2 regions of the Mycolicibacterium anyangense genome follow, and region 2 is predicted to be linked to the other one. Evidence: predicted binding sites of a transcription regulator. Region 2 holds the regulator's gene; the other holds the start of a gene.

Region 1 (9,846 bases), 4.6 Mb from region 2:
GACCCATTGCCAGCCCTGCGTGTTGGATCCGGTGGGCGCCTGCAACGCCAGATCCAGACACTCGATGAGGACCTCGCGGGGCACCGGCTTGTCGAAGTCGAGCCGCTTGCGCACCGATCGGGTGGAGGTCAGGAGTTCATCGGCGGTCAGGTCAAGGGTCATCTCTGGAGACTACATTCGGGTGCATGGCACTTGAGCTGAGTCACGAGGTTTCCGATCGACTGACCTCCGACCACTACGGCTGGCTGACCACGGTAGCCAAATCGGGCCAGCCGGTGCCCAGGCTGGTCTGGTTCTACTTCGACGGCACCGACGTGATCGTCTACAGCGAGCCGACGGCAGCCAAGGTGCGCCATATCCGGGCTCACCCGCTTGTCAGCCTGAATCTGGACTCCGACGGCAATGGTGGGGGCATCGTCGTGGTGGGCGGTACCGCCGTGGTGGATTCCGAGGACGCCGATCCCCGCGATGACGAACCGTACTGGGCGAAATACCGGGAAGCCGCCGACCAATTCGGGCTGACCGAGGCGATGGGCGGCTACAACCTGCGGCTCAGGATCAGCGTCGACAAGGTGTGGACCACCCCGACGGCCTAGCGCTCATCCTCGGCGAGCGTGCGCGAAATGCCACCCCAGCCGGCGTGTCGGTGTACAGACACGCACCCTCGCGCCGGCGGCTTTCACCGGAAGTCCCTCGACCGCGAGCTCACCGTCATGCTGATACGGCCCATCCGCTCGGCGATCACCGTCACCGCCCCGGTGGCGTTCTGCACCTGACCACGAATCAGCAGGGCCGACGCGGTCTGGGCGAGCTTGCGGTGCCGGCTCCACACTCCGGGTGTGCACAGCACGTTGACCATGCCGGTCTCGTCCTCGATGTTCATGAACGTCACCCCTTGGGCGGTGGCCGGGCGCTGCCGGTGGGTCACCGCCCCGGCGATCAGCACCCGGCTGCCGTCGGGGATGCCGAGCAGCCGGTCAGCGGTGATGACGCCCAGTGCGTCGAGGTCCTCGCGCAGGAACTGAGTGGGGTAACTGTCCGGAGAGACCCCGGTGGCCCAGACATCGGCGGCGGCCAGTTCCACCTCCGTCATCCCGGGAAGCGCCGGCACGTGCGACGAGGTCCCTACCCCGGGCAGCCGGTCTGGCCGCTGGGTGGCCGCCGCGCCGGCCGCCCACAGTGCTTCACGCCGGGTGATCGCAAAGCAGCCCAGCGCCCCCGCGGTGGCCAGCGCCTCGGCCTGCGGCACCGAAAGCGTCACGCGCCCAGTCATATCCAGCAGCGACGCATACGGGCCATTAGCCTGCCGTTCGTCGACGATGCGCTGGGCCAGGTCATCACCAATATGACGCACCGCCCCCAGTCCCAGCCGTACCTCCAACCCCTGGTTCTCCAGCGTGGCGTACGCCAGGCTGGCGTTGACGCACGGGCCGTGCACGGTGACACCGTGGCGACGGGCGTCGGCGACCAGTGACTGCGGGGAGTAGAAGCCCATCGGCTGCGCGCGCAGCAACGCCGCGCAGAACGCGGCCGGATGGTAGAGCTTGAACCAGGACGAGTAGTACACCAGCGAGGCGAAGCTGAGCGAATGACTTTCCGGGAAGCCGAAATTGGCGAACGCCTCCAGCTTCTCGTAGATCCGGTCGGCCACTTCCCCGGTAATGCCGTGCCGCTGCGCCATCCCGGCGTAGAACCGGTCCCGTAGCCGGCGCATCTTCTCGGTGGACCGTTTGGAGCCCATGGCTCTGCGCAACTGGTCGGCCTCGGCAGCCGAAAAGCCCGCACAGTCCACCGCCAGTTGCATCAGCTGCTCTTGGAACAGTGGTACCCCCAACGTCTTTCGCAGCGCCGGTTCCATCGCCGGATGGTCGTAGACCACCGGTTCCAGACCGTTGCGCCGCTTGATGTACGGGTGCACCGAGCCGCCCTGGATCGGGCCGGGGCGGATCAGCGCGACCTCGACCACCAGGTCGTAGAACACCCGGGGCTTCAACCGCGGCAGGGTTGCCATCTGAGCACGGGACTCCACCTGGAAAACCCCGACAGAATCGGCCTTCTGCAGCATCTGGTAGACGCGCGCATCCGACAGGTCCAGGCGGGCCAGGTCGACCTCGATTCCCTTGTGTTCGGCGACCAAGTCGATGCAGTAGTGCAGCGCCGAGAGCATACCCAGACCCAGCAGGTCGAACTTCACCAAACCGATTGCCGCGCAGTCGTCTTTGTCCCACTGAAGCACACTGCGATTCTCCATCCGCGCCCATTCCACCGGGCATACGTCGGCGATCGGCCGGTCGCAGATCACCATGCCACCGGAGTGGATGCCCATGTGCCGGGGCAAGTTCTTGATCTGCAGCGCCAGATCGATCACCGGTTCGGGGATGTCCTCGACATCGGGCGAGTCGGCCAGCCCGTTCCACCGGCTGATCTGCTTACTCCAGGCATCCTGCTGACCTTGCGAGAACCCGAGTGCCCGGGCCATGTCCCGCACGGCACTGCGGCCGCGGTAGGTGATCACGTTGGCCACCTGGGCGGCGTAGTCGCGGCCGTAGCGCTCGTAGACGTACTGGATTGCCTTCTCGCGCAGGTCCGATTCGATGTCGATGTCGATATCGGGTGGGCCGTCGCGGGCCGGGGACAGGAACCGTTCGAAGAGCAGGCCGTTGGCCACCGGGTCGACGGCGGTGACGCCGAGGGAGTAACAGACCGCGGAGTTGGCCGCCGATCCACGGCCCTGGCACAGGATGTTGTTGCGCCGGCAGAACTGGGTGATGTCGTGCACCACCAGGAAATAGCCGGGGAACTTCAACTGCGCGATGACGGCGAGTTCCCGCTCGATCTGCGCGTACGCCTCGGGCGCGGCCGATCGCGGACCGTAGCGTCGGGCGGCGCCGAGCATGGTGAGCTCACGCAGCCAGCTGTCCTCGGTTTCGCCGGACGGCACGTCGAACGGTGGCAGCTGCGGGGCGATCAGCGCCAGCTCGAACGCACACTGCTCGCCGAGATCGGCTGCAGCGGTGACAACTTCGGGATACTCGAAGAACAGCCGGGCCATCTCGTCACCGGCGCGCAGGTGCGCTCCGCCCAGCGGGGCCAGCCAGCCGGCCGCCTCGTCGAGCGACTGGCGGGCCCGGATCGCGCCCATCGCCATGGCCAGCCTGCCGCGGCTCGGTTCGGCGACGTGTGCGGCGGTGGTGGCGACCACCGACAGGCCGAACCGGGGCGCCAGCGCCGCCAGCGCCGCGTTGCGTTCGTCGTCGAGCGGGTCGCCGTGATGGGTGAGCTCGACACTGACCCGCTGCGCACCGAACCGGTCGACCAGGTCGGCGAGGGCCCGCTCGGCCGCCTCGGGACCACCCGTCGAGAATGCTTGTCGGACATGGCCTTTGCGGCATCCGGTCAGGATGTGCCAGTGTCCGCCGGAGGCTTCGGCCAATGCGTCGTAGTCGTAGCGCGGCCTGCCCTTCTCTCCACCGGCCAGATGCGCGCGGGCGATCTCCCGCGACAGCCGGCGGTACCCCTCGGGTCCACGGGCCAGCACCAGCAGATGCGGACCGGGCGGATCGGGATCCTCGGTGCGGGGGGTGTTACTCAATGACAGTTCGGCGCCGAAGACGGTGCGCATGTCGAGTTCCTTGGCGGCCTCGGCGAAGCGCACCACCCCGTAGAGGCCGTCATGGTCGGTGAGCGCGATGGCCCGCAGATCCAGCCGCACCGCCTCTTCGACGAGTTCTTCCGGGGTACTGGCCCCGTCCAGAAAGCTGTAGGCCGAATGTGTATGCAGTTCGGCATAGGGAACGCGGGAGCGCAGCGGGGGTTCGACGGCCGGTTCGTAGGGTTGGCGCTTGCGAGACCAGGCCGGGCTGTCCCCGCCGTCGGCGTGTGGCTCCCCCAGCGACATCCCACTGCGGCGCGGCTTGCTGTTGAGCACCCGCTCCATCTCGCCCCAGCTGGGCGGGCCGTTGTGCCACCCCACGCACGCCAGCTTAATCGAACATATGTTCTAAGGCCAGGCTCGGGGAATTCCCCCATCGACTTCCCACTTCAACCTATAGCCGACCAGGGGGCTTGCGGCAAGGCCCGGGTCGTCCCGCACACTCGCCTGACACAACCGTGGAAATGAGGGGTATGACGTCGCAGGCACACGATCGTGAACTGGAGTCCGAGCAGGATTACCTGACGGACCTCTACGACCGACTGGACGGCAAGCGCAGACGGGTTAGGGCCCAGTACCGCGCCGCACTCGGCGGCCCGATCGACGTTCAGGACGGCGGGACGCTGGTGGCCCGCGACGCCGAGGTGCGGGCGCTGGCCCGGTTGGCCGCCCGGCTGGACGTCGCCGACCACGGATTGTGCTTCGGGCGGCTGGACGCGGTGAACGGTGAGCGGCTCTACGTCGGCCGGATCGGGATCTTCGACGAGGACAACGATCACGAGACACTGCTGCTGGACTGGCGCGCCCCGGCCGCCCGCGCCTTCTACATCGCCACCGCCGCCAGCCCCGAGGGCATGCGCCGGCGGCGCCAGTTCCACTCCCTGGGACGCCGGCTGCTCGATTTCACCGACGAAGTCTTCGGCAGGCCCGACCCTGATGCGGGTGACGACAGTCCGTTGAGCAGCGACGCCGCACTGCTGTACGCGGTCAACGCGCCCCGCGGTGAGGGCATGCGCGACATCGTAGCGACCATCCAGTCCGAACAGGACGAGATCATCCGCCTCGAGCACCCGGGGGTGCTGGTGATCGAGGGCGGACCCGGCACCGGCAAGACGGTGGTGGCACTGCATCGCGTTGCGTACCTGCTCTACACCCAGCGGGAGCGGATCGAACGGCACGGGGTGCTGGTCGTCGGCCCCAACCACGCGTTCATGAACCACATCAGCCGGGTGCTGCCCTCCCTCGGCGAATCCGAGGTGGTGTTCATGACGGTCGGCGATCTCCTGCCCGGTCTGCACGTCACCGCCGAGGACGCCCCAGATGTCGCTCGCATCAAGGGTTCTCGCGCGATGCTGGACGTCCTCGCGGCGGCGATCGCCGACCGCCAACGCGTGCCCGAGCAACCATTGGAGATCCCACTGGGTGATGTGACGATGCAGATCGCCGCTGACACCGCCGGGTGGGCGATCGACGAGGCCCGCGCAAGCGGACTGCCCCACAACGCCGCTCGTGCGGTGTTCCGCGACATCGTCACCTACGTCCTGACCGAGCGCGGGGTCGCCCGGATCGGCCGCGGCTGGCTGACCCGCGAGAACAAGGACGCCTGGGAGAAGGTCAGGGCGGACCTGCTCGCCGACCTCGAAGACAATGAGCGGTTCCTGTCGGCCCTCGATCAACTCTGGCCGGTCCTCGAGCCGCACGAGCTGTTGGCCGAGCTGTACAGCTCGCCCGAGCGGTTGCGCGCCGCCGGTGCCGACCCGGCGTTGCATCGGGAAGTCGGCGACGCCTGGACAACCTCGGATGTGCCGTTGCTCGACGAATTGGTCGATCTGCTGGGCCGTGACAAGGCGGCCGACGACGCCGCCGCACAGGCACTCCGGGAAGAAACCGACTACGCCAGAGGCGTTTTGGAGAACATGGTCGCCCACGAGGATCTCATGGACGACGAAGACCACCTGCTGGCGCAGGATCTGATCGACGCCGAGGGCCTCGCCGAACGCTTCACCGAGCGCGACTACCGCGATCTTGCCGAACGCGCCGCCGCCGACCGGGATTGGACCTACCGGCATGTGGTGGTCGACGAAGCCCAGGAGCTCTCGGAGATGGACTGGCGGGTGCTGATGCGGCGCTGCCCGAGCCGGTCGTTCACCGTCGTCGGCGACCTCGCCCAACGACGGTCCATGGCGGGCGCGACATCATGGGCGCAGATGCTGGAACCCTATGTACCCGACCGCTGGATCTACCGGTCGCTGTCGGTGAACTACCGCACGCCCGCCGAGATCATGGCGGTGGCGGCCGCGGTGCTCGCCGAGTTCGCCCCCGATGTCCGCCCACCGGAGTCGGTGCGTGCGTGCGGCGTTGCCCCCTGGTCCCGGCAGGTGAGCGAACAGGAGATGGCTTCTGCCATTGACGAATTCGTCGCGGCCGAGGCCGACCGCGAGGGCACCAGCGTCGTGATCGGACCACCGGGCGTGCCGGGTGCGGTCGCGCCGTCGGAGACCAAGGGCCTGGAGTTCGACGCGGTGCTGGTGGTGGAGCCCGACCTCATCCTGGCCGACGGGCCGCGCGGCGCCGCCGAACTCTACGTCGCGCTCACCCGTGCCACCCAGCGCCTGGGTGTCCTACATCAGCGTCCGCTGCCCCCATCGCTGTCCGGGCTTGCCCCGCGATGATTTTTGGCGAGCACGGCGGTCAATACCGAGGTGGTCAACACTTCTGACACCCGACAGTGAGGAGCCGCTATGTCCGCCCTGCCACCCGTGGTCGACCAACAGACCTGGCGCGCCGCGCTCGATGACCTGCGCGCCCGGGAGAAGGCCGCGACCCGTGAACTCGACGCCATCGCCGCCCAACGGCGCAGGCTGCCGATGGTGGAACTGCCCGACTACACCCTGATCGGGCCGGACGGACCGATCAGGCTGGCCGAGGTATTCGACGGCCACTCCCAGTTGATCGTCTACCACCACATGTGGAGCGACGGCGCGCAATGGCAGTGCCCGGGCTGCACGGGGTTCACCTCACAGTTCACCCGACTGGAGTTCCTGGCCAACTACGACGCCCGCTTCGTGATCGTCACCAACGGGCCGATCGAGGAAGCCATGGCCTACAAGGCGAGGGTCGGCAACCAGATGGACTGGTACTCCTCGGCCCAGAGTTCGTTCGGCACCGACGTCGACGCCGGCCCCGGTGGCGGTTTCGCGGTGAACGTCTTCTTACGTGACAGTGCGGATCGGGTGTACCGGACATGGCACACCAATGGCCGTGGCACCGAACAGCTCAGCCACTCTTTCGGTCTCATCGACGTACTTCCCTGGGGCCGCCAGGAAGAATGGCAGGACTCCCCCGATGGCTGGCCGCAACGCCCCACATATTCCGGTTGGGCCGACTCGCCCGACATCGCGCGGGCGTACGGCCAAGGACCTACGCTTTCCCCGTGAGCGAGACACCGGACACGCCAGAGCCCCAACTACATCCGGCTGAGCCGCATCACGGCGCGATCGGCAGCAAGCTGAACTGGCTGCGGGCCGGCGTGCTCGGTGCCAACGACGGGATCGTGTCGGTGGCCGGCATCGTCGTCGGCGTCGCGGCCGCCACCACCGACCGCGATCCGATCTTCACCGCGGGCATCGCCGGCCTGGCTGCCGGCGCGCTGTCGATGGCCCTGGGCGAGTACGTGTCCGTGAGCACCCAGCGCGACACCGAGAAGGCGCTGCTGCAGAAGGAGCGCCGGGAGCTGGACACTCAGCCCGCCGCCGAACTCGATGAACTGGCCGCACTCTACGAAGCCAAAGGCCTCACACCGGCCACCGCCCGCACGGTGGCCGAGGAACTCACCGACCACGACGCGTTCGCCGCGCACATCGACATCGAACTCGGCATCGACCCCGAGGAGCTGACCAATCCGTGGCAGGCCGCGATCTCGTCGGCCATTGCGTTCACCGTCGGGGCGATCCTGCCGATGCTGGCCATCCTGCTGCCGCCGCCGTCGACTCGGATTCCGATCACCTTCGCCGCGGTGCTCATCGCGCTGGCAGTCACCGGCTGGCTCAGCGCCCGCCTCGGCGGCGCCGACGCCGGCCGCGCGATCCAACGGGTGGTGATCGGCGGCGCACTGGCCATGGCGATCACCTTCGGGATCGGCCACCTGGTCGGCGGCGCGGTCGGCTAGCGGTACTGCCGGCGCCGCGCTCAGTCGAGGTACTCGGCGGCTCCGTCGTCGAGGACCACTCGGCTGTTGGAGCCGTCCGGCCCAGCGGCCTCGGTGCGGTAAACGGCCTTGCCCGCCTCGGTGCGCCAGATAGACGTCGTCAGCGTTTCCCCGGGGAACACCGGGGAGGAGAACCGTGCGGCGACCGCCGTCAGCTTCGAGGAGTCGTTGCCGGCAAGTTCGCCCAGCAGGGCACGTCCGGCGAAGCCGTAGGTGCACAGCCCGTGCAGGATCGGCGTCGGGAAGCCGGCCAGCTCGCGGGCGAACCAGGGATCGCTGTGCAGCGGGTTGCGGTCACCGGAAAGCCGGTAGATCAGGGCCTGGTCGACCCGGGTTGGCATCACGACCCGGACGTCGGGGTCGCGGTCGGGGAACTCCGGGGCGGGCGGGCGCTGACCGGGCTCACCCCCGAACCCGCCGGCCCCGCGGATCACCGCGGTCGCCGTCGTCTCGACGACGACTTCACCGGTGACCGGGTCAGATCCGATGTCCCGCAACATGACGATGCCGTTCTTGCCTTCACCCTTGTCCTGGACGTCGATCACCTCACCGACCACCGACAACGAGCCAGCAGGTGGCAGCGGCTTGTGCAGCCGGATCTCCTGCGAACCGTGCAGCAACTTGCCGAAGTCGAAGGTTCCCACCTTGCCCACCGCGGAAAAGCCGGGGCAGCAGATCACGGCGAAGGTAGGCAGCACCTGTTGGGGGATGTCGTGACTGTTCTCGGTCGTGTAGGCCAGATCGTCGACACCGGCGCCCACGCCGACGGCGTAGAGCAGGGTGTCGCGTTCGGTCCACTCGAAGATTTGAGGTTCGGTCACTGCTCCGATTGCCGTGGGGTCAAGGGCCATAGCGCCACTCCTGGGTTGGTGATGGACTCAGTCTTCGTACTACCGAGAAATGGTCGCACTACCGAAAATCTCACACACCGGGGCCTCAGACAGGGCAGGCTGTTGGCATGCAACGCTCGGGTGTGCGAACTCTTGTCGCGGTTCTTGCCGCACTGCTGGCGGCTGTTCTCGTCGCGGGCTGCGGCTCGTCAGGTCCCAAGGAACGCACGATCACACTGACATTCATCCGGCATGGGGAGTCCCAGGCCAATAAGGACGGGATCATCGACACCTTGGTGCCCGGCCCGTCGCTGACACCGGCCGGCCAGCAGCAGGCGATTGCGGTGGCCAACCGGCTCAAGGGCAATGACTACGACGGCATCTACGCCTCAGAGATGGTCCGGACCCAACAGACCGCCGACCCGATGTCCAAGGCGTTGGGCAAACCGGTCAACGTGTTGCCCGGGCTCAACGAGATCTCCGCGGGCTGGTTCAACGGCGACAACATGGACAAGGCGGCCGCGACCTACCTGGTGGCGCCGATGGACTGGATGCGCGGCTTCACCAACTTCTCCATTCCGGGATCGGTGAGCGGCACGGAGTTCAACGGTAAGTTCACCTCGGCGGTGCAGCGCATCTACGACAGCGGTGACACCAAGCCGGTCGCGTTCTCCAGCGCCGCCTCGATCATGTTGTGGACGCTGCTGAACGTGCGCAACGCCAAGGACAGCCTGGCCACCGACCACCCGCTGCCCAACACCGGCCGAGTGGTGATCACCGGTAACCCCTACATCGGGTGGACGCTGGTCGATTGGGACGGCATCACCGACTTCTAGGATTTCGGCGTTCTAGGATTCGGCGTGGCCAGATTCAGCATGCCGTTGCGGGTGCGCTACGTGGAGTGTGACATGCAGGGCCGGGTGTTCAACGGTCACTACCTGACCTGGATCGACATGGCCCACACCGAGGCGCTGCGCGGTGTGGTCGGAGGTATCCAGGTTCTGGTGGATCGCGGTATCGACGTGGTGGTCGCCGCCGCCGAGCTGCAGTTCCGATTGCCCGCCGGGTTCGACGAGGAGCTGGTGGTCGAGGTCGCCCTCGATCAGCCGGGTCGCACCTCGCTGCGCAGCACCTACGCGATCCGGCGCGGAACCGAT
Region 2 (9,846 bases):
CCGGGCGGTTTGCCCGGGCTGTGTGCTGTCTGGCGTCCGAATCGACGTCTCCTGCGGTTTTGTCACGACTTTGTGCTGTTTTCGGGTGTTTGTGCGTGCCGTATCTCGGATATAGCCGCGTGTCGTGATCTGCTGACGCACAGTTGACGCGGACTATAACTAGAGGAATCTTGACCGGAACGGCGGGAAGTTACATGACCTGGCTTGGAAGTCGCCTCACCAGAGGCGTCGGGCGACTGGCGCTCGCCGTGGTCGCGACGACTGCGGCGGCGGTGCTGGTAGCCCCTGTTGCGGTGGCGTCACCGGAAAGCGATGCGGCCAACGCGGCCATCGATCAGGCATGGCAGGCCGCCGGCGGCGACGGGTCCCCGGTAGGCACCAAGGACGGCGACGTCTACTCGATCGGCGACGGCTTCGCCCAGAACTTCAGCGGCGGCAAGATCTTCTTCACCCCGGCGACCGGGGCCCATCTGCTGTTCGGCGCCATCCTCGACAAGTACCAGGCGCTCGGTGGCCCCGCCGACGGTGATCTCGGCTTCCCGACCATCGACGAAGTGGCGGGCCTGCTGGGCCCGGACAGCCGGGTCAGCACCTTCAGTGCCAGCGACAAGCCCGCGATCTTCTGGACCGCCGACACCGGTGCGCGGGTGGTGCGCGGTGCCATCAATGCCGCCTGGGACAAGCTCGGTGGCTCCGGTGGCACGCTCGGCGCACCCACCGGCGACGAGACCTATGAAGGTGACGTCGTGAGCCAGAAGTTCACCGGCGGGACGGTCTCCTACAACAACGCCACCAAGGTGTTCACCACCGATCCGCCGGATCTGGCCGCGAACCTGTCCGGTGTCGAGGTCCCCGCCGATCCGACCACCCTGATCAACCAGGCCTGGCGTGCGGCCGGTGGTCTGACCGGCACGTTGGGCGCTCGCCAGGGTGCGCAGTACAGCGTCGGTAGCGACGGCACTGCCCAGGACTACGCCGGCGGCAAGATCTTCTACTCGCCGGCCACCGGAGCCCATGCGGTCACCGGAGCGATCTTGGCCAAGTACGACTCGCTGGGCGGCCCGAAGGGTGATCTCGGCCTGCCGACGGGTACCGAGGCCGACGGCGGCGCCCCCAACAGCCGGGTGAGCGCCTTCAGCGCACCGGACAAACCGGTGATCTTCTGGACGCCGGACAACGGGGCGATCGTCGTCCGCGGAGCGATCAACGCGGCCTGGGCCAAGCTCGGCGGCGCGACGGGATCGCTGGGTGTGCCGACCGGTGAGCAGACGGCCGACGGCGACACCCTGACCCAGAAGTTCAGCGGTGGCGAGATCTCGTTCAACAAGTCCAACGACAGCTTCAGCACCAAGCCGCCGGAATTGGCCGGACAGCTGTCGGGCCTCGAACTGCCCAGCGGCACCCCACCGCCGACTTCCGGCACGTCGGACACCAAGGGCGGCAAGAACTTCGCCTGGCATTGGTGGTGGCTGCTGGTCATCATTCCGGCGATCCTGCTCGTCGGCGTGATCGCACTGGGCCTGTTGTGGCTGCAGCGCCGCCGGGCCGCTGCTGCCGAGGATGACGACTTCGAGGACGCCGACTACGACGAGGACGACGATCGGTGGCCGGGTGAGCCGGAGACATCGCGTTATGCGTCCTATCCGGAGGGGAGTCGCGTCCAGGTTCCGGATTCGTCCGGGTTCAGCTGGTCGGCTGCGGGTGGCAAGACCATGCCCGGCCCCGACGATGTGTTCGACGGCGACCAGGATTCGATCGACACCACGCCCACCCGGATTCCCGTCGACCATGAGGCGGCCGAACCCGCACCCGATGATGCTCATCCCGACGACACCCACCCGGACTACGTGGAGTACGCGGAGGTCGAGGAAGCCGACCAGTACGAGGCCGAGGAAGCCAGCGATTCCGGCCGGCACGCGGCGGTGAATCTCGAAGAGTCCCAGTCGATGTGGCGTCTGGACATGGGCGAGATCGGGGCCCCGCGTCGCCGCCGGGCTGTCGAGGAGCCGGACGAGGTTCCCGTGGTGCCCGACGAGGACGTCACCCTCGAACCGGCTCAGGACTTGCAGTCCGACACCCATGAGGACGAAGGTCAGGCCCGGCCCGCAATTCATCTTCCGCTGGCCGATCCCTATCAGGCGCCGGAAGGCTATGTGATCAAGGCCAACACCCACTCCGGCCTGTACTACACGCCGGACTCCGAGCTCTACGAGCACACCATTCCCGAGGTGTGGTTCGCCAGCGAGGAACTGGCCCAGGCCAACGGCTTTCACAAAGCCGAGTAGGCCCGGGCGCCGTCAGAGCTTGCGGATTACGGTGACGACCTTGCCCAGGATGACCGCGTCGTTACCGGGGATCGGGTCGAACGCCGGGTTGTGCGGCATCAGCCAGACCTGACCGCTGGTGCGCTTGAACGTCTTGACCGTGGCCTCGCCGTCGATCATTGCGGCCACGATGTCGCCGTTGTCGGCGACGTGCTGCTGACGCACGACCACCCAGTCACCGTCACAGATGGCGGCATCCACCATCGACTCGCCGACCACCTTGAGCAGGAACAGCGAACCCTCGCCGACGAGTTCGCGCGGCAGCGGGAAGACTTCCTCGACGGCCTGCTCGGCCAGGATGGGGCCGCCCGCGGCGATGCGGCCGAGCACCGGCACGAACGTGGGCTCGGGCAGCGCGTCTGAACCCGCGACCTCGGTGACGGGTGTGGCCGGCAGATCGTCCGCGCTGCGGACGTCCACGGCGCGCGGGCGGTTGGCGTCGCGGCGCAGATAGCCCTTGCGCTCCAGCGTGCGCAACTGGTGGGCCACCGAGGAGGTCGAGGTGAGCCCGACCGCGTCGCCGATCTCCCGGATGCTCGGGGGATAGCCACGCGTGGTGACCGAGGTGCGGATCACCTCGAGGATGGTCCGCTGCCGCTCGGTCAATCCCGAATCGGATCGGGCGGTTTCGGTACCCGGCGATGAAGACGATGTGTCACTGCGGTCACTCATAGCGCCGAATGTAGTCGCATGCGGGGACACAATCAAACATTTGTTCGAGCGTGTCGTCCCGGCGTCGCGTGGATCGGAATGGCGGGCGCCGAAACTTGTCGGTGGTCCGTTTTATTCTTCCGACACGCTCGCTCGCATGTTCGAGTATCGAACAGATGATCGAGTATATTTCGAACACAAGAGCGAACCGCGGGCATATCGGAGGAAGGAGCGGACATGACAGTCATCGACGATCGACAGGTGGTGGCGTGGCCGTCTGAGTACCGTCGGCCGGCCGAGCAGCCCGGCGCTGCTGATCGGGTTCGCCCGGTCCGCGCCCGCAGTCCTCGGCGGCCGGGTCCGGCGCGGCCCGCCGGCGCGCCCCTGCGCTACCGGGGCACCGGCATTGGCGTGTCGCAGGCGGCGCATACCCGCAAGCCGGTCAGTACCACTGTCACCATCGTGCTGGCCGGGGTGGCGGCGCTGATCACGCTGTGGTTGGGCTCGCTGTTCCACCTCAGCTCCGCGGAGGTGTCGACCGTGCAGGTGCCCGACCAGCTCGCCGTGGTGCGGGTGCAGGCCGGTGAGACGCTGCAGCAGGTGGCATCTCGGGTGGCCCCGGACGCACCGGTGGCGCAGGTGGTCCAGCGCATCCGTGACCTCAACAAACTCGACTCGGCGGCACTGGATGCGGGGCAGACGCTGATCGCCCCCATCGGCTGATCGGACCCGGCCGTGGGCGGCATCGGCGCACCCCGGTGGACGGCGCAGGTAGGCTCTGGGTGGTTCACATCACCCGGTTGCGGCGGCGAAGGAGCGGTCATGCATTGTCCGTTTTGCCGTCATCCCGATTCTCGGGTGGTCGATTCCCGCGAGACCGACGAGGGCCAGGCCATTCGCCGGCGCCGGTCCTGCCCGGAGTGCGGCCGGCGTTTCACCACTGTGGAGACCGCCGTGCTCGCCGTCGTCAAGCGCAGCGGAGTGACCGAGCCGTTCAGCCGCGAGAAGGTCATGCGCGGCGTCCGTCGGGCGTGTCAGGGCCGACAGGTCGACGACGACGCGCTGAACGTGCTCGCCCAGCAGGTCGAGGACACCGTGCGGGCAGCCGGGTCACCGGAGATCCCCAGTCATGAGGTGGGCCTGGCCATCCTCGGCCCGCTGCGTGAGCTCGACGAGGTCGCCTACCTCCGCTTCGCCTCGGTGTACCGGTCGTTCAGCTCAGCCGAGGATTTCGAGCGCGAGATCGAGGCATTGCGCGCCCATCGCAAGGTGGGCACCTCCGGCTGACAGGGTCAGTCGATCTGCCGTAGGCCGTCGTCGGCCACCCGGCCGGCAACCACGACCCAGCCCTCCGGGCTCCACCTCGTGAACAACTCAGATCCCTTGCCCTGGGTGATCGTGAGGTCGCGGCTCAGATAGTCGGTGATGCGCACCGCCGCCGATCCGGTGGCCTCATCCTCGGGCACCCCCAGATCGTTGGCCAACATCCGTGATCGGATGTGTCCCTGCTCCCGATCCGCCCAGGCCCACAGATAGTGCTCGGCGTCATCGTCGTAGTCACCCGGGTCTGCTGCCAGGACGTCGTCCACCGACCCCAGGTCGTGGATCGCGAACTCCGGTGACCATTCGGCCCGCGCTCGCACGGTGGTGCGCTCGCCGTCCCGACCGATCTGCACGATCCCGGCGGGCACCTGCAGGGTGTGCACCGGCGTTCCGCGCTGGCCCAGCCACCAGGCGGCCCCGACAGTGGGGTGACCGGCGAAGGGGAGCTCGACGGCCGGGGTGAAGATGTGGGCATGGGCGGTGTTCGAGCCCACCTCCGGCAGGTCGATGAAAATCGTTTCGCTGTAACCCAATTCGGTGGCGATCCGCTGGCGGTCGGCGGGCGGCACGGTCGCGGCGTCCACCACCCCGAGTGGATTGCCGAAGTGGCCCGTGGAATCGGTGAATACCCGCAGGACGGCGACGTCGACGGTCATGAACCGACTCTACGACGCTCGCGCGGGGCGGCGCACCGATCAGGTGGCGCTGCGCTCGTCGGTCCCCATGGCGTCGAGGACCGCCACCCGGGTGTCCAGTGGTCCTGTCACCGACCGCTCGCTGATCCCGGTACGCAACAGGTGTCGAAGCGCGTTCTGGTCGTATTCGGCGGGCGCGGTCGAGTCGCAGAACCGCTCCACCACTTCGACGAACCGGTCTGGATCGTCATGGAACGGGAAATGCCCGGATCGCGCGAAGATCTCCAACTGCGAACCGGGCATGGCGGCGTGGGCCATCTTTGCGTGTCCGACCGGGATGACGGCATCCTGATCGCCCCAAATCAGTTGCACAGGAACGGATTCCGTCAAGTAACATCGATCCAGCATTGTCACTACCTGGCCGCGCCAGTCGACCACCGACCGCAGGGTGCGGGTGAAGGCCGAGGAGGCCGTGGGCTCGGGCAGGTCGGTGAGGATCCGCAGCGCGTCGGGGATGTCGCGGCCCAGACCGGTCGAACCGAAGACGGTACCCAGCGCCCGGCCGGCCACCTGCAGCGCGGGCAGCACCATCGGCAGCCGCAACAACGCCAGGGCTTCGCCGCCCAGCGGCAGTGAGGCCACCCGCAGCGCGATGTTGACGTCCTTGGTGACCCCGCCCGCCCCGACGAGGATCAGCCGTTCGACGAGTTGGGGGAACTGGTAGGCGAACTGCATCGCCACGCCGCCGCCCAGGGAGTGCCCCACCACGGTGCACTTGTCGATATCGAGCACGCTGAGCAGGTCGCGCATGCCGTTGGCGTAGGCGGCCACCGAGTAGTCCGCCCGCGGCTTGTCGGACTGGCCGTGACCCAGCAGATCGGGTGCGATCACGGTGAATCGCTGCGCCAGCTTGCTGTGCACCGAGTGCCAGGTCGTCGAGTTGTCGCCGATTCCGTGGATCAGCAGCAGCACCGGACCGGATCCGGCTACCCGGAAGGCCCGGCGGTACCCGTGAATGGTCTTGAAGTGCAGAGTGGGCGTCACTTCCCGCACCGGCTGCAGATTGGGCTTTCGCTGCGGCATCTCCAACCTCGCTGTCGGTGTGGGACTTCGCCTCAGGTCTCGCCGTCGTCGGTGAGACCGTCCTTGAAGTCCTCGGCATGCTGGGCCAGGAAACGCTCGAACTCCCCGGCGAGTTCGTCTCCGCTGGGGAGTTCCTCGTCGCGTGCCAACAGCGACCGGTTCTCCTGCGCGGCAACGAATGCATCGTACTGTCGCTCCAGCGCGGTCACCACTTGAGCGACCTCGGGACTGGCCTCCACCTGCTCGTCGATCTTGGTCCGTACGGCCGCGCCGGCGTCGGTGAGGGCTCGCAGCGGCAGCTGCAGCGAAGTCGTCCTGGCCACCTGTTCCAACAGCGCCTCGGCGGCGATGGGGTAGTCGGTTTGGGCCAGGTAGTGCGGGACGTGCACGGTGAACCCGACGACCTCGTGGCCGTGCTGGGCCATCCGGTACTCCAGCAGGCTGGACACGCTGCCCGGTACCTGCACCTCGCCGACCCACGGTTGGATGTCGTCGATCAGTTCACGATTGTTCGAGTGGGCGGTCATCGATACCGGCCGGGTGTGCGGCACCGCCATCGGGATGGTGCCCAGCCCGATGGTCTGGCGCACCCCGAGTCGTTCGGCGAGCAACCGCACCGCGGTGACGAACCTTTCCCACTTCAGGTCCGGCTCCAGACCGGCGAGCAGCAGAAACGGCGTCCCGACGCTGTCGTGCAGCGCGTACAGGTTCAGCTGCGGCTCGTCGTAGTTCGTGAAGTGATCGGTCTTGAACGTCATCACCGGCCGGCGCGAGCGGTAGTCGAGCAGCTCGTCGATCGCGAATGAGGCGACCAATTCGGTGTCCAGCACGTTGCGCAGATGTTCGGCCGCCAAGCGAATGGCGTGACCGGCGTCGGAAAAACCCTCCAGTGCGTGCAACAGCACGGGACCGCGCCCGTCGGACGAGGACAGTTGCGGTGCCGGGAACTCCAGCTCGTACATCCCGGTCGGTTCGGGTTGATAGTGCTGTCCTTGCTCGTCAGCCATCGTTTCGCCTCCTCGCGGTGTCTGGGAACGTCGTCGCCTCCGTACCGTGACACCTAGTGTCTCGCAGACCCTGGCGGGCGCCATCGGGGGAGCCCCCGTCTGCACAACGCAGGCGCCCGTGCGCTCGTTCCCTGCTCGCGCTCGGCGAATCGGGCATGATCTCCTGCATGCGGACGGTAGCGGCGGTGGGCATCGGGGCCGCCGCCGTGCTGCTGGCCGGCTGCCAGCACGCCGCCGAACCGCACGCCAAGGCCGCCGAGCGGGTCCAGCCCGTCGCGGTGGCGATCGCCGCCCGGACGGTGTCGCCCCAGTCGGCAGTGGGGGCGTTGTTCCTCGGTGCGACCGACACGCACACCTGCAGTGGTTCGGTCATCCACTCGGCGTCCAAGGACCTGGTGCTCACGGCGGCGCACTGCCTGGCGCAGGAGTATCCCGCCACGTTCGTGCCCGGGTTCGCCGACACCGCCGACCCGGGTGAGGTCTGGACCGTCGACGCCGTCTATCTCGATCCCCGCTGGGTGGCCACCCAGGATCCGAACGCCGACTACGCCTTCCTGCGGGTCAGCAGGCCGGCGGGTGGGTCCATTGAGACGATCGTCGGGGCCGCGCTGACGCTCGGCGCGGCCCCCGTGCCGTCGAGTCCGGTGACGGTCGTCGGCTATCCGATGGGGGTGGGTGGTAAGCCGGTCAGCTGCGACACCGTCGCCAGCCCCGACACCGGCGGGTTCCCGACGCTGCAGTGTGGTGGTCTGGTCGACGGCACAAGCGGCGCTCCCTGGATCACCGGTACGCACGTGGTGGGCGTGATCGGTGGCCGCGAGGCAGGCGGCTGCCAGGACAACGTGTCGTACTCGGCGCCGTTCGATTCCGGTACGGCGGCGCTGCTGCGCCGTGCTGAGGCTGGCGGCCCCGGCGACGCGGCACCCAACACCTTCGACAACGAGTGTTAGCCGGTCACTTCCGGAACTGGCTCAGTGCGCGCATCTTGTTCATCACGTCCAGCGCGGCCACCTTGTAGGCCTCGGAGAACGTCGGGTAGTTGAACACCGCGTCCACCAGGTATTCCACCGTGCCGCCGCAGCCCATCACGGCCTGGCCGATGTGCACCATCTCGGTGGCGTTGGTGCCGAAGATGTGCACCCCGAGCAGCTTGAGGTCCTCGGTGGACACCAGCAGTTTGAGCATGCCGTAGGAGTCGCCCGCGATCTGTCCGCGAGCCAGTTCGCGGTAGCGCGAGACGCCGACCTCGTAGGGGATGGAATCCTTGGTGAGTTCGACTTCGGTAGCCCCGACATAGGACACCTCGGGGATGGAGTAGATGCCGATCGGCTGCAGGGCGGTCATCCCCGCGGTCGGTTCGCCGAAGGCGTGATAGGCGGCCAGTCGGCCCTGCTCCATCGAGGTGGCAGCCAGCGCAGGGAACCCGATCACGTCGCCGACAGCGTAGATGTGGTCGACCTTGGTCTGGAAGGTCTTGTCGTCGACGAAGATCCGCCCCCGGTTGTCGGACTCCAATCCGGCGTTGGGCAGGTCCAGGCTGTCGGTCTGGCCCTGCCGTCCCGCGGAATACATCACCGTCTCGGCCGGGATCTGCTTGCCACTGGCCAGGGTGGTGACGGTGCCGTTCGCGCCGACGTCGACGGCGGTGACCTCTTCGCCGAACCGGAAGGTGACCGCCAGATCGCGCAGGTGGAAGCGCAGCGATTCGACGATCTCGGGATCGCAGAACTCCAGCATCGAGTCGCGCTTCTCCACCACGGTGACCTTGGTGCCCAGGGCGGCGAACATCGAGGCGTACTCGATGCCGATCACCCCGGCCCCGACGACCACCATCGAGGACGGGATGGATTTCAGGTCGAGGATGCCATCGGAGTCCAGCACCCGGTTCTCGTCGAACTCGACACCGGGGGGCCGGGCGGGGACCGTGCCCGTGGCGATGATGATGTAGCGGCCGCTGACGGTGATCCGCTCGGCCCGGCCCGGATCCTCCACCAGGATCGTGTGTTCGTCGAGGAACCGCCCGAGTCCGGTATAGAGCTCGATTCCGTTGCGCATCAACTGATTTCGCACGACGTCGATCTCTTTGCCGATGACGTGCTGAGTGCGGGCGAGCAAGTCGGCCGGGGTGATCTTCTCCTTGACCCGGTAGCTCGCGCCGTAGAGTTCGCGCTGACTCATCCCGGTCAGGTAGAGCACCGCTTCGCGCAGTGTCTTCGACGGGATGGTTCCGGTGTTGACGCAGACGCCGCCGAGCATGCGGCCTCGTTCGACGATCGCCACCGTTTTGCCGAGCTTGGCCGCGGCGATGGCGGCTTTCTGCCCGCCGGGGCCCGAGCCGATGACGACGAGGTCGTATTCCAAACCCATGAGCAACAGGTGTACGCCGGTTTGCCGAATCTCGCATGCCGACGGCGGCAATACGACGTGAACACTGAGTCATCCCCAGACCCCACTCCATCCACAGGTTGGCGGGCCGACCAGCTCACCGGTCGGGGTTCTGACGGGGTTTGTTGACAGCGTCGGGGCCATGACCACCTACCGTCCCGATTTCCGGATCAACCGCCCCGGCGCGCTCATCGCCGCCATCCCTGCCGTGCTCGGGTTCGTCCCCGAGCATTCCCTGGTTCTCGTCGCCCTCGAGCACGGACAGATGGGTGCGGTCATGCGAGCCGACCTCACCGACGCGATGGCCGACGGGATGAGCCGTCTGGTCGAGCTGGCCTCGGCGTCGGGCGCCGAGGCCGTGATCGCCGTGATCGTCGACGACAAGGGCGCCCCCTGCCCGATGTGCAACGACGACTACCGCGAGCTGTGCGGGGAACT

What was found. The regulator LexA, encoded in region 2, represses DNA repair genes until DNA is damaged. The targets are predictions, from matches to a motif close to CGAACANNTGTTCG.
Region 1: a site for LexA is predicted at 3,989-4,002, ahead of G6N35_RS25395 (error-prone DNA polymerase). Genes of this name have one in related genera too.

Annotation. Positions count from the first base shown of each region.
Region 1 is NZ_AP022620.1:5,367,550-5,377,395, reverse strand. Features, by position in the region: gene G6N35_RS25405 (nitroreductase family protein) at 1-162, opposite strand, end outside; gene G6N35_RS25400 (TIGR03667 family PPOX class F420-dependent oxidoreductase) at 186-596, shown strand; gene G6N35_RS25395 (error-prone DNA polymerase) at 680-3,973, opposite strand; gene helR (RNA polymerase recycling motor ATPase HelR) at 4,126-6,324, shown strand; gene G6N35_RS25385 (DUF899 domain-containing protein) at 6,394-7,089, shown strand; gene G6N35_RS25380 (VIT1/CCC1 transporter family protein) at 7,086-7,820, shown strand; gene G6N35_RS25375 (MaoC family dehydratase) at 7,841-8,710, opposite strand; gene G6N35_RS25370 (histidine phosphatase family protein) at 8,818-9,525, shown strand; gene G6N35_RS25365 (acyl-CoA thioesterase) at 9,550-9,846, shown strand, end outside.
Region 2 is NZ_AP022620.1:734,811-744,656, forward strand. Features, by position in the region: gene G6N35_RS03425 (LGFP repeat-containing protein) at 195-2,285, shown strand; gene lexA (transcriptional repressor LexA) at 2,298-2,996, opposite strand; gene G6N35_RS03435 (LysM peptidoglycan-binding domain-containing protein) at 3,213-3,698, shown strand; gene nrdR (transcriptional regulator NrdR) at 3,798-4,262, shown strand; gene G6N35_RS03445 (PhzF family protein) at 4,268-4,954, opposite strand; gene G6N35_RS03450 (alpha/beta fold hydrolase) at 4,994-6,016, opposite strand; gene G6N35_RS03455 (proteasome assembly chaperone family protein) at 6,049-7,023, opposite strand; gene G6N35_RS03460 (trypsin-like serine peptidase) at 7,191-7,973, shown strand; gene sthA (Si-specific NAD(P)(+) transhydrogenase) at 7,978-9,390, opposite strand; gene G6N35_RS03470 (DUF4192 domain-containing protein) at 9,551-9,846, shown strand, end outside.